DNA from 2 places in the Photorhabdus sp. RM323S genome. Region 2 is predicted to be linked to the other one. Evidence: predicted binding sites of a transcription regulator. Region 2 holds the regulator's gene; the other holds the start of a gene.
The links. The regulator PhoB, encoded in region 2, activates phosphate uptake and scavenging genes when phosphate is short. The targets are predictions, from matches to a motif close to CTGTCATAAAACTGNCNNAT.

Region 1 (8,156 bases), on a different contig from region 2:
CGATATTTGGGTCAGGGTTCCTCTGACTGAGATCGAGCAAAATCAATTCTCACCCATTTTCCGTTATACATTGGCAATTTTATTACTGACGTTTGGCTGTATCTGGCTTTATATCCGTTTTCAGAACCGGCCCTTGCTGGAAATGGAGTATGCTGCCAGACAGACAGGTAAAGGTATTATGATGCCTACGGTGCGGGAGGCAGGGTCGCTGGAAGTTCGCGCTTCTATTCGTGCATTTAACCAAATGTCCGCAGGAATAAAGTTATTGGAAAGTGATCGGACGATATTAATTGCCGGGGTAAGTCATGATTTGCGTACTCCACTGACACGTATCCGCTTGGCAACAGAAATGATGAGCAAGGAAGATGCTTATTTGTCTGAATCTATCAATAAAGATATTGAAGAATGCAATGCCATTATTGCGCAATTTATTGATTATCTCCGTACCGGGCAGGAAATGCCAATGGAATTCTGTGAGCTTAATTCTATTCTCAAAGAGGTTATTTCCGCAGAGAATGGCTACGAGCAGGATATTGAAAATAATCTGTCTCTTCCCCCAATAACCGTTAACGCGAACCCGATTTCCATTAAACGGGCATTGGCTAATATGCTGGTCAATGCCAATCGTTATGGTAATGGCTGGATTAAAGTCAGCAGTGGTCAGACACATGAATTTGCCTGGTTTCAGGTGGAAGACGATGGCGCAGGAATTAAGCCGGAAGATTTGCCGCAGTTATTTCAGCCATTTGTTCGGGGCGAAAGAGCGCGCAGCAACAGTGGAACGGGGTTAGGTTTGGCTATTGTTCAGCGGATTATTGATGCTCATGACGGGAAAATTGAAATTGGCACCAGCCCAAGAGGGGGATTATCTATTCGTGCCTGTATTCCTGTTGTGGAAGATAATTTTTAATGGCCTGATGATAATCTCCGGCTTTAATTTCAAGGCCTGTGGAAATGACAGTTTTATGTCAGCATCAGGCTGAGTTTGCATTGTGCTGTCATAAAAATGTCATAATTAAGACATTTTGCTGTAACTAAATTGACCTATTTTCCCTTCTACACCTTTTTTAATCTGACGAACACATTTCTTTGTTGATTCTCAATATCCCATTAGGAGGGGTTATGAAACTAATGCGTATCACCGTAGCCGGCATAATGGCAGCGACATTTTCTTTGACAACCCTGTCTGTATTCGCTGCTTCCAGCTTGACGGGGGCAGGTGCGACATTTCCCGCCCCGGTGTATGCCAAGTGGGCAGATTCTTATCAAAAAGAGACCGGTAATAAAGTCAATTATCAAGGCATCGGTTCTTCCGGTGGCGTAAAACAAATTCTGGCAAATACCGTTGATTTCGGTGCTTCCGATGCGCCCTTATCCGATGAAAAATTAGCGGCTGATGGCTTGTTTCAATTCCCGACGGTCATCGGTGGAGTCGTACTGGCGGTGAATATTCCTGGAATTAAATCTGGTGAATTAACACTGGATGGTAAAACGTTGGGTGATATTTATTTAGGTAAAGTGAAAAAGTGGAATGATCCGGCGATTACTAAATTAAATCCGGGGGTAAAACTGCCAGAGCAGGATATTGCAGTGGTACGTCGTGCGGATGGCTCCGGCACCTCTTTTGTGTTTACCCGTTATCTCTCTAAAGTGAATAGCGAGTGGAAAGTAAAAGTCGGTGCAGGTTCCACGGTAAGTTGGCCTGTTGGGTTAGGTGGTAAAGGCAATGATGGCATTGCCGCATTCGTTCAGCGCCTGACGGGGTCCATTGGTTATGTTGAATATGCCTACGCTAAACAGAATCATTTGGCTTATACCAAACTGGTCTCTGCTGATGGCAATGTTGTCAGCCCGACAGAAGAGAGTTTCAGCGCCGCAGCAAAGAACGCGGAATGGCACAAAACGTTTGCTCAGGATTTGACTCACCAACAAGGTGAAAACGCGTGGCCGATTACTTCCACCACCTTTATTCTGGTTCACAAACAGCAAAAAGACGCCGCCAAGGGGGCCGAAATACTGAAATTCTTTGACTGGGCTTACGAGAAAGGCAGTAAACAAGCGAATGATCTGGATTATGCAACCCTGCCAAAAGAAGTGGTTGAGCAAGTTCGTGCGGCCTGGAAAACCCATGTGAAGGATAGCAACGGCAAGGTTCTGTACTAAATCGTGTTGATGGCAACGGTTTGAAGTATCGATTAAATTTGTAGTTTTGATTTCTCCCCCGTTTAAGGGGGAGTTAAACCGGATGAGAATAAGCTCTATGGCCGAACAGAAAACGGCAATAAAAGCACCCAGTAAAAACGGCGATATTATTTTCAGTGCACTGGTTCGGCTAGCTGCGCTGATGACTTTGTTTTTGCTGGGAGGCATCATTATCTCGTTGATTATCGCCTCCTGGCCCAGTATCCAGCAGTTCGGCATCTCTTTCCTCTGGCATAAAGAGTGGGATGCCCCGGCAGAACAATTTGGTGCATTGGTGCCTATTTACGGTACGTTGGTCACTTCGTTGATTGCTTTGATCATTGCGGTGCCTGTCAGTTTCGGGATTGCACTGTTTCTGACGGAACTGGCGCCTAACTGGTTGAAACGTCCGCTTGGGGTAGCAATTGAGTTGCTGGCCGCAATTCCAAGTATTGTTTATGGTATGTGGGGGTTATTTGTTTTTTCACCTCTGTTTGCCACCTATTTTCAGCAGCCGGTCGGCAATATCCTTTCCGGTATGCCAATTGTGGGTGAACTGTTCTCCGGTCCGGCCTTTGGTATCGGCATTCTGGCGGCTGGTGTCATTCTCGCTATCATGATTATCCCTTATATCGCCTCGGTTATACGTGATGTGTTCGAACAAACACCGGTCATGATGAAAGAATCCGCTTATGGTATCGGTTGTACTACCTGGGAAGTTATCTGGCACATTGTATTGCCTTACACCCGCAATGGCGTGATTGGTGGTGTCATGCTGGGCCTTGGCCGTGCGCTGGGGGAGACGATGGCAGTGACTTTTATCATCGGTAATACTTACCAGCTCGACAGTTTCTCATTGTTTATGCCGGGCAACAGTATTACTTCTGCGCTGGCAAACGAATTCGCTGAAGCTGAATCTGGCTTACATACCTCAGCATTGATGGAGCTTGGCCTGGTTCTGTTTGTGATCACCTTTATTGTGCTGGCGTTGTCAAAATTAATGATAATGCGTCTGGCGAAGAATGAGGGGCGTTGATATGGCAACAATGGATGGGCAAAAGCCTATTGATGCAAATGCACGCAGCCGTAAGCAGGCATGGCGCCGTCAGAAAAACCGCCTCGCTCTGCTGTTATCAATGGCAACCATGTTGTTTGGTCTGTTCTGGCTGGTGTGGATTTTGTTCTCCACAGTCACCAAAGGCCTTGATGGTATGTCGCTGGCGTTGTTCACAGAAATGACACCGCCACCGAATACGGAAGGTGGTGGCTTGGCAAATGCCATTGTTGGTAGTGGGTTGTTGATTTTATGGGCGACGATTATCGGTACTCCGTTGGGGATCATGGCGGGTATCTATCTGGCCGAGTATGGCCGCCGTTCATGGTTGGCAGAGGTGATCCGCTTTATCAACGATATCTTGCTGTCAGCGCCTTCGATTGTCGTCGGCTTGTTTGTTTACACTGTCGTTGTAACGAAAATGCAGCACTTTTCCGGTTGGGCAGGGGTGATTGCCTTAGCGTTGTTGCAAGTGCCGATTGTCATCAGGACCACTGAAAACATGTTGAAACTGGTTCCTGATAGCTTACGTGAAGCAGCCTATGCCTTGGGAACGCCTAAATGGAAGATGATTTCGGCCATCACGCTGAAAGCCTCAGTATCCGGCATTATCACCGGTGTATTGCTGGCAATTGCCCGAATTGCCGGGGAAACAGCGCCGCTGCTGTTCACCTCTCTCTCGAATCAGTTCTGGAGTACTGATTTGAGTCAGCCAATTGCCAACTTACCGGTCACTATTTTTAAATTTGCGATGAGTCCATTTTCCGAATGGCAGCAACTGGCGTGGGCAGGCGTATTATTGATAACCCTGTGTGTATTGCTGATTAACATTGTAGCGCGTGTGCTGTTTGCCAAGAAAAAGCACTGACTGATATTTTCAACAGAGAGAAGTAAATGAACATGGCTAATGATATCGCTGGCAGTAAAATTCAGGTACGTGATCTGAACTTTTATTACGGCAAATTTCACGCGCTGAAAAACATTACGTTGAATATTGCAAAGAATAAAGTAACGGCTTTTATCGGTCCGTCTGGCTGTGGTAAGTCTACGCTGTTACGGACTTTCAATAAAATGTATGAATTGTATGGTGAGCAGCGGGCAGAAGGAGAAATTTTGCTGGATGGCAATAATATCCTGACGGACAAACAGGATGTGGCGTTGCTGCGTGCCAAAGTGGGAATGGTATTCCAGAAGCCGACTCCATTCCCGATGTCTATTTATGACAATATTGCTTTTGGTGTCCGCCTGTTTGAGAAACTCTCAAGAGCAGAAATGGATGAACGCGTTCAGTGGGCTTTGACCAAAGCCGCATTGTGGAATGAAACCAGGGATAAATTGCATCAGAGTGGATACAGTCTGTCTGGTGGTCAGCAACAGCGTTTATGTATTGCTCGCGGAATTGCGATCCGTCCGGACGTTCTATTATTGGATGAGCCTTGCTCCGCACTTGACCCGATTTCTACCGGTCGTATTGAGGAGCTGATCAGCGAATTGAAATCTGAATATACTGTGGTGATTGTGACTCACAATATGCAGCAGGCCGCGCGTTGCTCAGATCATACTGCGTTTATGTACCTTGGTGAATTGATTGAATTCAGTGACACAGACACATTGTTTACCACACCAAAAATGAAACAAACTGAAGACTATATTACCGGTCGTTATGGTTGATTACGGGGCGTAACATGGACAATCTGAATCTCAATAAACATATTTCTGGTCAGTTTAATGCTGAACTGGAGCATATCCGTACTGAACTGATGGTGATGGGCGGGCTGGTGGAGGAACAGCTCTCCAAAGCGATTACCTCAATGCATAATCAGGATGCGGAACTGGCGCATGAAGTGATTGAGGACGATCATAAAGTCAATATGATGGAAGTCGCTATTGATGAAGCATGTGTTCGCATTATTGCCAAGCGCCAGCCGACGGCCAGTGATCTGCGGCTGATTATGTCAATCTCGAAAACCATTGCTGAACTGGAAAGAATCGGAGATGTGGCAAAGAAAATTTGCCAGACGGCACTTGAGAAATTTTCACATCAGCATCAGCCACTGTTGGTGAGTTTGGAATCGCTTGGCCGCCATACCATTCAGATGCTGCATGATGTTTTAGATGCTTTTGCTCGCATGGATCTGGAAGAAGCTATTCGTATCTATCACGAAGATAAAAAGGTGGATAAAGAGTATGAAGGCATTGTCCGCCAACTAATGACTTATATGATGGAAGATCCCAGAACCATTCCAAGTGTGCTGACGGCCTTGCTCTGTGCGCGTTCTATTGAACGAATTGGCGATCGTTGTCAAAACATCTGTGAATTCATTTTCTACTATGTCAAAGGACAGGATTTTCGGCATGTCGGTGGTGATGAATTGGAAAAGTTGCTGACTAAAGATAACAAGTAACTCGCTGACAATGCTGGCATTTTTTTGCCAGCATTGTGTTACCTTATAATTCTTAATAGTTATAAATATAGTTTTTTATATTATTTCCTGCACTATAGTGAAATTGATAGCTTGTGGCGATTAATAAACATTTAATTACCGTCAGGAGTTTTCAATGAAATCCCGCGTTCTTGTCACGGCGTTGCTGGCTGGGCTAGCACTGGTTACTGGTGTTGCGAAGGCCGATAAACTGGATGATATTAAAAAAGCCGGCACAGTGCGGATCGCTGTTTTTGACAGTAATCCCCCGTTTGGTTTTATTGACCCGCAAACTAAAAAGCTGGCGGGTTATGATGTGGATATCGCAAACGCGATTGCAAATGACCTTGGTGTTAAACTGGAACTGCGTCCGACTAACCCGGCAAACCGTTTACCCCTGTTGGTATCAAAGAAAATTGATCTGATTGCCGCCAACTTTACGGTAACGGATGAGCGTGCTAAACAAGTTGATTTTTCAATCCCTTATTTTGCCACTGGGCAAAAATTTATTGCCCGTAAAGGCGTTCTGAAATCTCCGGATGACATTAAAAACTTACGTATCGGTGCTGATAAGGGAACAGTACAGGAAATCACTCTGCGTGAGCATTATCCGACAGCAAAAGTCATCTCTTATGACGATACGCCTCTGGCATTTGCTGCGCTGCGTAACGGCAATGTACAAGCAATCACTCAGGATGACGCTAAACTGGTTGGTCTGTTGGCTAACGTACCGGCAGCACAAAAAGCGGAGTTTGAGATCTCTCCTTTCAGCATCACCCGTGAATATCAGGCTGTGGCTGCGGTAAAAGGGCAAGAACGCTTGGTTGAAGCGGTGAACCAAACGCTGCTGAAACTGGAAAAAGAGGGTGAAGCAGAGAAAATTTATAACCGTTGGTTTGGCCCGGAGACCAAGTCGTCTCAGCCGCGAGGTGACTTTAAGTTTGCGCCTTTGGAGCAGCAAGCCAAGTCCTGATGAGTGACAAACCTTGGTAATCAGCCCAGCGCCTTGTGTTGCGGGGTTTTATCATTGGTAATGTTTGGTAATCGTAAGATATGTTTGAGTTATTTGTTACAGAACACTTGCTTGCTCCCCAATACCTGGCGTGGCTTTGGCAGGGTTTCCTGATTACGCTATGGATATCTGCTTGTACCGTTGTGGCTTCCACATTGCTGGGTTTTGTTCTGGCTGCTGCCCGTGACAGCCAACTAAAAATTCTCCGTTGGCCGGTGACGGCTTATACCACCTTGTTTCGCAATACGCCTCTGCTGGTGCAACTGTTTTTCTGGTACTTTGCATCAGGGCAAATATTGCCGCAAGAGGTGATGTTCTGGCTGAATACACCTCATGAAATCAATCTGTTAGTCCTATCATTGGCATGGCCTTCATTTGAATTTCTGGCTGGATTTATCGGTTTAACCCTCTATTCAGCTCCATTTGTCGCGGAAGAATTACGGGCAGGTATCCAGGGCGTAGGGCGTGGGCAGAAATATGCGGCTCATGCATTGGGGCTGACCGGCTGGCAGGCAATGCGTTATGTCGTACTGCCGCAGGCGTTGAAGATAGCAATGCCGCCATTATTGGGGCAGTACATGAATATTGTGAAAAACTCGTCGCTGACAATGGCGATTGGTGTAGCTGAACTGTCATACGCTTCCCGTCAGGTGGAGACTGAGACACTGAGAACATTTGAAGCATTTGGTGTTGCGACGGTGTTGTATATCGCCACGATTGCGGTCATGGAAGGTTGGGGACAATGGCGTCAACAACAAGCTATAGCAAGAGGACATTAAAATGGATTTTTCAGTCATTACAGAAAACTGGCGCTACCTACTGTTAGGGACCTTCCCTGATGGCCCCCTTGAAGGGGCGGCGTTGACATTGGTCATCAGCCTGATGGCTGGTGTGATTTCTATTGTATTGGGTACAGTTGCAGGTGTTGCTTTGGCAATGCTGAAAGGCTTCTGGGTTAACCTGTTAGCCGCAGTATTGGGCTTTTTCCGTGCAATTCCAGTCATTATGCTGATTTTTTGGACTTACTTCCTGTTGCCTGTGATGCTTGGCATGGAAATTCCTGAAATTACTACAGTGGTTTGTGCTCTGGCGTTGATCACCTCTGCTTATCTGGCTCATGGGGTGAAAGCGGGAATTATTGCGATTGGTGCGGGCCAGTGGCAGGCCGGGTTATCATTAGGTTTCAACCGTTGGCAGGTACTTTGGTACATTGTTTTGCCACAGGCATTACGCATGATGGTGCCTTCCTTTATTAATCAGTGGATTGCTCTGATAAAAGACACTTCTCTGGCCTATATTGTTGGCGTGGCAGAGCTGTCATTCCTGGCAACTCAAGTGAATAACCGCAGTATGGTGTATCCGACAGAAGTCTTTTTATTTGTCGCGTTGATTTATTTTGTGATGTGTCTGACGCTGGAATTGACAGCAAACTATATTGTTCGCCGTTTCTCTCTGCAACGTAGGAAAATGTCTATTTTCCGTTTTT
Region 2 (8,156 bases):
TTTTAATGGCTTGAATAATATAAATACCGCCAATAGTTAAGCCAGCATTGGCAATATTGAACCCTAATTTAACGATTTATTATCAAAATAATATTCACCTGTACCTGTTTAATACAGAACCATAGTGGTTATTATAGATAGAATCGCCAGCAACTGCCCACAAGTAAAACTTTTATAGTGCCAGAAGGCAATAGATAAACCAGAATGCAGAGTCATATACTGCACTCTTTTTCAAAACCAGTGATTGCTGTTAGCTATCATTGAATACACACTATATGATTTGTGTTTTTTTTAACCTGCAACACTAATAATTAATTACGAAGATTAATTATTACTTTTAATCAAACTATCCTTATCTCTTTTACTGGTTATTCTAGCCGGTACAATCAATCCTGACGGTAAAGTAAAATTAAAAGTTGTTCCTTGACCTACTTCACTGGAGATTTCAAGGTGGGAATGGTGGTGATGTAAAGCATGCTTAACAATAGCAAGACCGAGGCCGCTTCCCCCCGTTTGCCTGGAACGGGCTTTATCTACCCGATAGAAACGTTCGGTCAAACGGGGTAAATGTTCTGCACTGATACCGGGTCCATTATCTTTCACGGTAAACTCGGCACCGTGGGAGTTCTTTTTCCAACTGACATCAATCTGAGTACCTTTCGGGGTATGATTCACCGCGTTATAAACCAGATTCGACATTGCACTACGAAGCTGCTCTTCATTGCCGAAAACCTTCAGTTTTTCACCAATATCAAAATTAATTTTATAGCATTCATTACCAAGCGCAGCGGCTTCCTGACGCAATACCTTAAGCATCAGAGGCACATCAACTATTTCATTCATATCAATCTGAGGAGCAGCTTCGATTTTAGAAAGCTGCAATAACTGCTTCACCAGACTATCCATCCTCCGGGTTTGCTCCTGCATCGTATTCAGCGCTTTATTACTCAGCGAGCCAGACACCTCCTGATCCTGCATGACTTCCAAATAACCCTGCAATACAGTTAAAGGGGTACGCATTTCATGGCTGACATTCGCAAAAAAGTCACGGCGGGCATTTTCCAAGGCCCGTTTCTGCGTCACATCTCTGGCAACCATTAATAGTTGCTCTCCAGAGTAAGGCATAACCCGAAACTCAACAGTGAAACCATTATTTAATTCTATTGATAACGGACGTGCAAAATCCCTGGCAAGCATATACCGATTAAAATCAGGATAACGCAGTAAATTAAAAATAGGCTGCCCATTGTCCTCAGGCCAACGAAAACCCAGTAAATGCTGGGCCAAACGGTTACACCAGAAAATATTACCCTCAGTTGTCATCATAACAATGGCATCCGGCAATAATTCAGCGCCACTACGAAACCGTTTGATCAACAGCGCCAGTTCACGGCGCCGTTTCCGGTTCCGTTGCTGCATTTGGTGAATACCGTAAAAAATCGGCTCCCATCCTCCTCTTCCCGACGGTGGCAGCATACTGCGATCTAACCATAACCAATCCGAAAGTTTCAGCAAATTATAGCCATGCCATATCAGCGCCAAAAATACCGAAGCAAACAAACACCAGGATAAATGACCAATAAATATCGACAAAACTAATGCAGGCAAACCAAAAAGAAACAGTTCTGAAACCAGTTTTTTCCAGGATAAACGTTCTAACACATCAGGTTCTCCGGTGCGCAAACTCAGTAACGGGTAGAAAAACGATAACCAGTCCCACGAACGGTCTGCACCATTTTATCATGACCACCAATCTCTAATACTTTACGTAAACGGCGAATATGTACATCAACAGTTCTGTCTTCAACATAAACATTTGCTCCCCAAACATAATTGAGCAACTGTTCACGGCTGTAGACCCGTTCAGGATGAGTCATAAAGAAATGAAGTAACTTAAATTCAGTCGGCCCCATATCCAGCGCCAGATCCTGGCTGGTCACACGATGAGAAGTGGCATCCAAAACCAAACCATCCATTTCAATGATATCTTCCATCACCATAGGTGAAATACGCCGCAATACCGCTTTAACTCTGGCAACCAGCTCTTTAGGCGAGAAAGGCTTGGTTATATAGTCATCAGCCCCAACTTCAAGGCCACGAACCCGATCTTCCTCTTCACCACGTGCCGTCAACATCATCACCGGAATATCACGGACATTATTATCCCGTTTCATTTGCTTGATTATCTGCAAACCAGAACCACCAGGGATCATCCAATCCAATAACACCAAATCAGGATAGGGTTCAGATAAACATGCCAGCGCAGAGTCATAATCTTCCGCCTCTACCGGCTGATAGCCATTTTTTTCCAGCACAAAACAGACCATCTCACGAATCGGAGCTTCATCTTCAACGACCAGAATACGTCTTGTCATGGTTAATCCTGTTAAATATTGAGATAAACGCGATTGAGTTTTAAAGGCATTATGCGTCAGATTTATGACAGATTTATGAAATCCTGCCTTGGTTATCCTCCACCTGCAATCTGTTTCGCAACAATTAATTTAACAATTGTCATATTTCATCATGAATGCGAAGCGGCTCGAAGATATATTCACGAAGCCAGATTTAAAGGCGACATTCAGAATATAGCTATTATAATCATCATTCACTTTAACCCATTGCGGTGGCACTATGCGTATTATTCACACTTCGGACTGGCATCTTGGTCAATATTTTTTTACAAAAAGCCGGGCTGCTGAACATCAACATTTTCTGCGTTGGCTGATTAAACAGGTTGAGGATTACCAGGTCGATGCATTAATTGTTGCCGGAGATGTATTTGATACCGGCTCGCCGCCCAGTTACGCCCGTGAACTATATAATCGCTTTGTTGTTGAACTGCAACCTACTGGCTGTCAGTTAATTATCCTTGGTGGTAATCATGATTCCGTGGCAACGTTGAATGAATCAAAGGAATTGCTTTCCTGCCTGAATACCACCGTCATTGCGAATGCTGACGAAGATCTACAAAAACAGATAAAAACACTTAACACCAGGGCAGGTAAAGCTGGCGCCATCCTCTGCGCAATTCCTTTTCTGCGGCCAAGAGATATTATGACCAGCCAGCCAGGCCAATCAGGAGAACAAAAACAACTGGCGTTACAGGAAGCAATTGCAGAACACTATCATCAACTCTATCAGCAAGCATGTAAATTACGTAATGAGCTGGATTTGCCCTTACCTGTCATTGCCACCGGGCATCTTACCACCGTTGGCGTCACTGCCACAGATTCAGTCCGGGATATTTATATTGGTACACTTGATGCCTTCCCAGCGCAAGCTTTCCCACCGGCAGACTATATTGCACTTGGGCATATTCACCGGCCGCAAATCGTCGCCAAATCTGAACATATCCGTTATAGCGGTTCCCCCATACCACTCAGTTTTGATGAAGTCGGGCAGGAAAAAAGTGTCTGTTTGGTAGAATTCACCCAAGACAAACTGGGATCCATTAAACTTTTACCCATTCCTCAATATCAGCCCATGCAGCTTATCAGGGGTGATCTGCAACAAATTGAGCAACAGTTACAAACGCTTAATGACTATAAAGGCGAGCACCCCGTCTGGTTAGATATTGAAGTTGCCACACAAGATTACCTCCATGATATCCAGAAAAGAATTCAGTTGCTGGTTGCAAAACTTCCTGTCGAAGTCATTCTGCTGCGGCGTAGTAAAACACAGCGGCAAAACAGGCTAGCACAAGAAAACAGAGAAACCCTGACAGAACTCAGCGTTAACGAGGTTTTTACCCGGCGGCTTGAACAATCAGAACTTAAAGATGAAGAACACAAAAAACGTCTGACTACCCTTTTCGAACAAACACTGAATACTATCTATCAGGATAAAAATAAGGAGGAACAGGCATGAAAATTCTGAGTCTGCGGCTGAAAAACATTAATTCATTACAAGGTGAATGGAAAATTGATTTCACAACAGAGCCGTTCACCAGCAATGGTCTATTCGCCATAACCGGCCCTACCGGGGCGGGTAAAACCAGCTTGCTAGATGCTATCTGTCTTGCGCTTTATCACAAAACACCACGCCTGACGACGATTTCTGCCTCACAAAATGAACTGATGACCCGCCACACAGCAGAATCACTGGCTGAGGTTGAGTTTGAAGTGAGAGGTATCGCCTATCGCGCTTTCTGGAGCCAACGACGAGCACGTAATCAACCTGACGGCAACCTGCAAACGCCCAAAGTCGAACTCGCACGCAAAGAGGATGGCAAAATCCTGGCGGATAAAATTCAGGATAAGGAAGAGAAAGTCACTGAAATTACCGGATTGGATTATGGCCGTTTCACTAAATCCATGTTGTTATCCCAAGGCGACTTCGCCGCTTTCCTCAATGCTAAAGCAAATGAACGGGCTGATTTATTGGAAGAATTAACCGGTACTGAAATTTACGGTATTTTATCCCAGCAAATTTACCAACAACATAAAGAAGCACAGTCAGAGCTGGATATTCTGCAAGCCAAGGCATCCACCATTGATTTGCTAACGGAAGAGCAGCATCAACAATATCTGGAACAACAGCAGCAACTCACCCAGGCTGAATCGCAACTAAATCAGCAGATAAAAACACGGCAACATTCGGAACAATGGCTGATTCGTGAAGAAGAGCTCCAGCAATTTGCGACTGAAAATCATGCGGCTTTACAACAAGCAGAAACAGCGCTTACCCACGCAGAACCACAACTGCAAAAACTGGCTAGCAGTGAACCCGCAGAAATACTTTGCCCATTGTTGGATGACAAAAATCGCACTCAAAATGAGCATCAGAAAATCAGTAAACAGTTGGAAGAGATGCGCCAGCAACTTCAACAGCAGCAGCAGACACTCACACCAATGCAACAAAAAGTGACTAATGCAGGCTCTGCCAGAGAAACACATCAACAACACCGGCAACAACAAGAAAAACTGATATCAGAACAGGTGATCCCATTGGATCATCAAATTGATGGTCAGATCAAAGATCTGAATTTTACTCAGCAACAAATCAGTGAACAGAAAACAGCACTTGAAAACCGTTGTCAGCAATATGACATGGCAAACCAGCACGCTCTGTCATTAAATAGTCAAAGAAAACAACTGGAAAACCATTTCGAGCAGCAACCTCATCATCAATATTTCGGTGAAAAAATTGCTTTCTGGCAACAGAAATTCTCTTGGTGGCAAGATCAGCAACAACAGATTGATCACCAAACTCAAAAAATTGACAAACTCACTATCGAAATCGCACAGCTCAACAATAGCCTGCATAAACAAGAAGCAGGCTTAAAACAACAGATTGAACATAACCAACCACTGAAACTGGCATTTGAACTGGCAGAGCAGCAATTTTTTAATCTGCAAAAGCAATATTCACCGGAGAAATTACAAAAACAATTAACTAAATCTCAGGAACAACTGACACTGCAACATAAACTGGAAATATTGTCCCCACAAATCCTGCAATTACAAGCCGCTATTGCCAGTAATCATATTCGCTTACAGCAACCGGAAAAATTATTACAGGAACTTCCGGTTCAAATTGGAACTATTGATAAACAACTCTCAGACAAACAGCAACATTTAACCGATCTTGCTCAACGTATTCAGTTAGAACAAAAGATTGTCAGTCTGGAAAAAGAGCGGGCGCAACTCAAAGAAGGCGCGCCTTGTCCACTTTGCGGCTCTGAACATCATCCGGCTATTCAGGCTTATCAAAAGATTGAATTGCCAAAATCAGAACAACGGCTAAAAGATTTACGTCAGCAATTTGAAGAACTGCAAGCGACCAGAATATCGTTAATTAATAAAAAAGAGTTCCAACAGCAACAATACAACCATATCTTGCAAGAAATTACTGACGCTGAACCAAAATTGAATTCATTAATTCAACAATGGCAGCAAACTTGCAAAACATTACAAACTGAAATCTCTCCTTCAGATAAACCGTCACTTGAAATATTTGTGCAGCAGAACCAATCGGCTTATCAGCTTTGCCTAACCCAATTAGCCGAATTTGAACTGGCAGAAAAAGAGCATCAAAAAACAGAAAAAGCGCTAACAGTACATACAGAACAGATTAAAAAAATTGAGCAAAGCATTGAGCTGAATAAACAACAATACAATGCCCTAACAAAACACCGGTATGAACTGCAACCAGAGATACAGCAACAGCAAAGTAAGCTGGCTGATGTTATCGAAAAAATGAGTTCTGAATTACAGGAATATAATTTATCACTGCCAATCCTGAATGATACTGAAAACTGGCTGCAACAACGTAGAAATGAGTGGCAGGTATATCAAAACTGCCGTGAAAACTGGCAACAAATCCAAAAAGAACAAGCTGTTATTCAAAATCAGCTTGAATCATTGAGTAAACAAAAAGAAGAATACACATCCCATTTAAACGTATTTAATCAAAAAGAGCAGCAACAGAAACAGCAACTTGCCGATACGCAACAACAGCGCCAAAAACTATTTGGTGAACAGTCGGTTGCGAAAGTGGCTCAGGCATTACAGCAACAATCTCAGCGGTTGGAAGAAGAGTACCAACAGGTACTGTCATCTCTGCAACAGGCACAATCCAGTATCAGCCTGCTTACTGGTGCCATTCATGAGGCAGAAAAAAACAGCAGCCAGGCTGAACAACAAAAGCAGCAGGCAGAACAGAATTTCAATTCTGCGTTAGCAAAAAGCCCATTTGCCGATCAAAGTACCTTTGAAGCAGCACTGTTATCACAAGAGCAACGTAGAGAGCTGCAACAACTCAAAGAACAACTTGGGCAACAGCAGATACAAGCCCAAGCTTTATATCAGAAAGCAGAAGAGGCCCTGCAACAACACCGGAAAAATCGCCCTGAATTGCTTGCCCAATATACAAAATCACAACTGACTGAACAGTTGGCAAACATCACTGATGAACTGAAAAGAAATACCTTACAACAAGGAGAATTGAGAAACCTGCTCGGTAATGACGCAATTCGCCGTCAACAGCAAAAATCCTTGCTGGCAGAAATCAGCTATTGCCAGCAAAATTATGATGACTGGAGTTACCTAAATAATCTGATTGGCTCCGCAGATGGCGCTAAATTCCGCCGTTTTGCTCAAGGACTAACATTGGATCATCTGGTTCATCTTGCCGATAAACGGCTGAGAAAACTTCACGGACGCTATTATTTACAACGCAAAAACAATGATGGCCTTGAACTGCAAGTTGTTGATACCTGGCAAGCCGATGCCATTCGTGATACCAAAACGCTTTCCGGTGGCGAAAGTTTTCTGGTCAGCCTCGCTCTGGCTTTAGCTTTGTCTGATTTAGTCAGCAATAAAACCTGTATTGATTCACTGTTCCTGGATGAAGGCTTTGGCACACTTGATCCGGAAACCCTCGATATTGCTCTTGACGCTCTGGATCATCTGAATGCTTCCGGGAAAACCATTGGCGTCATCAGCCACGTCGAAGCCATGAAAGAACGAATTCCGGTACAGATAAAGGTTAAAAAAATTAATGGACTTGGAATCAGTAAACTCTCACCTGAGTTTCGTTATAACAAACAATAGCGGACCTAGATTCGCATAAAAAGCCATCACCAAAATGAAGGCACCATGGCAGGATCCCACGTTGTTTATCCTGCCATGTTTAATTTATTTATCGGCGATTTTATACTCGGCTTATTTTACATTTACCTAGCTTGCCTCATTTAAAAGCAAGAATATAGAAGTATTAAGGATTTTATATCAAGGCTAATTTAACTCAATAAATGTAACTTTTCATAAGGAGAATTAATCGCATTTAATCGAAAACCATCAACCATTAATCGCAAGTTGAAAAGAACCCGCACGTAAAATAATATCATCCAAACAGATAAGTATTAAAGCGCTTTCTCGCCGGTTATTTTACGGAGAAAACCCTAAAAATAACGCAATTAAAAAACGGATAAAAAAGTTAATCTGGCAGGATTTAAGCCTTGAAAAGGGAGTGATTATCAGGGAAAAAAGCAAGGGGTATTTCTTCCCACGTTGTTTACCCTGCTATATTTAATTCGTTTATCAGCTATTCTATATTACGCTTATTTTACATTTAACTAATCTACCATAATAATTTAAAAACGTGAATGCAGCAGTATTAAAGACTTTATATCACAGGTATTAAAGCGCTTT

Region 1: a site for PhoB is predicted at 996-1,015, ahead of pstS (phosphate ABC transporter substrate-binding protein PstS). Genes of this name have one in related genera too.

What each region holds. Positions count from the first base shown of each region.
Region 1 covers NZ_JBHFKZ010000007.1:86,014-94,169, forward strand. The annotation lists gene envZ (two-component system sensor histidine kinase EnvZ) at 1-910, shown strand, start outside; gene pstS (phosphate ABC transporter substrate-binding protein PstS) at 1,123-2,163, shown strand; gene pstC (phosphate ABC transporter permease PstC) at 2,261-3,217, shown strand; gene pstA (phosphate ABC transporter permease PstA) at 3,219-4,103, shown strand; gene pstB (phosphate ABC transporter ATP-binding protein PstB) at 4,136-4,906, shown strand; gene phoU (phosphate signaling complex protein PhoU) at 4,921-5,640, shown strand; gene ACGF7G_RS05510 (ABC transporter substrate-binding protein) at 5,795-6,631, shown strand; gene ACGF7G_RS05515 (amino acid ABC transporter permease) at 6,712-7,449, shown strand; gene ACGF7G_RS05520 (amino acid ABC transporter permease) at 7,451-8,156, shown strand, end outside.
Region 2 covers NZ_JBHFKZ010000037.1:21,626-29,781, forward strand. The annotation lists gene phoR (phosphate regulon sensor histidine kinase PhoR) at 325-1,662, opposite strand; gene phoB (phosphate regulon transcriptional regulator PhoB) at 1,686-2,375, opposite strand; gene sbcD (exonuclease subunit SbcD) at 2,635-3,870, shown strand; gene ACGF7G_RS15065 (AAA family ATPase) at 3,867-7,556, shown strand.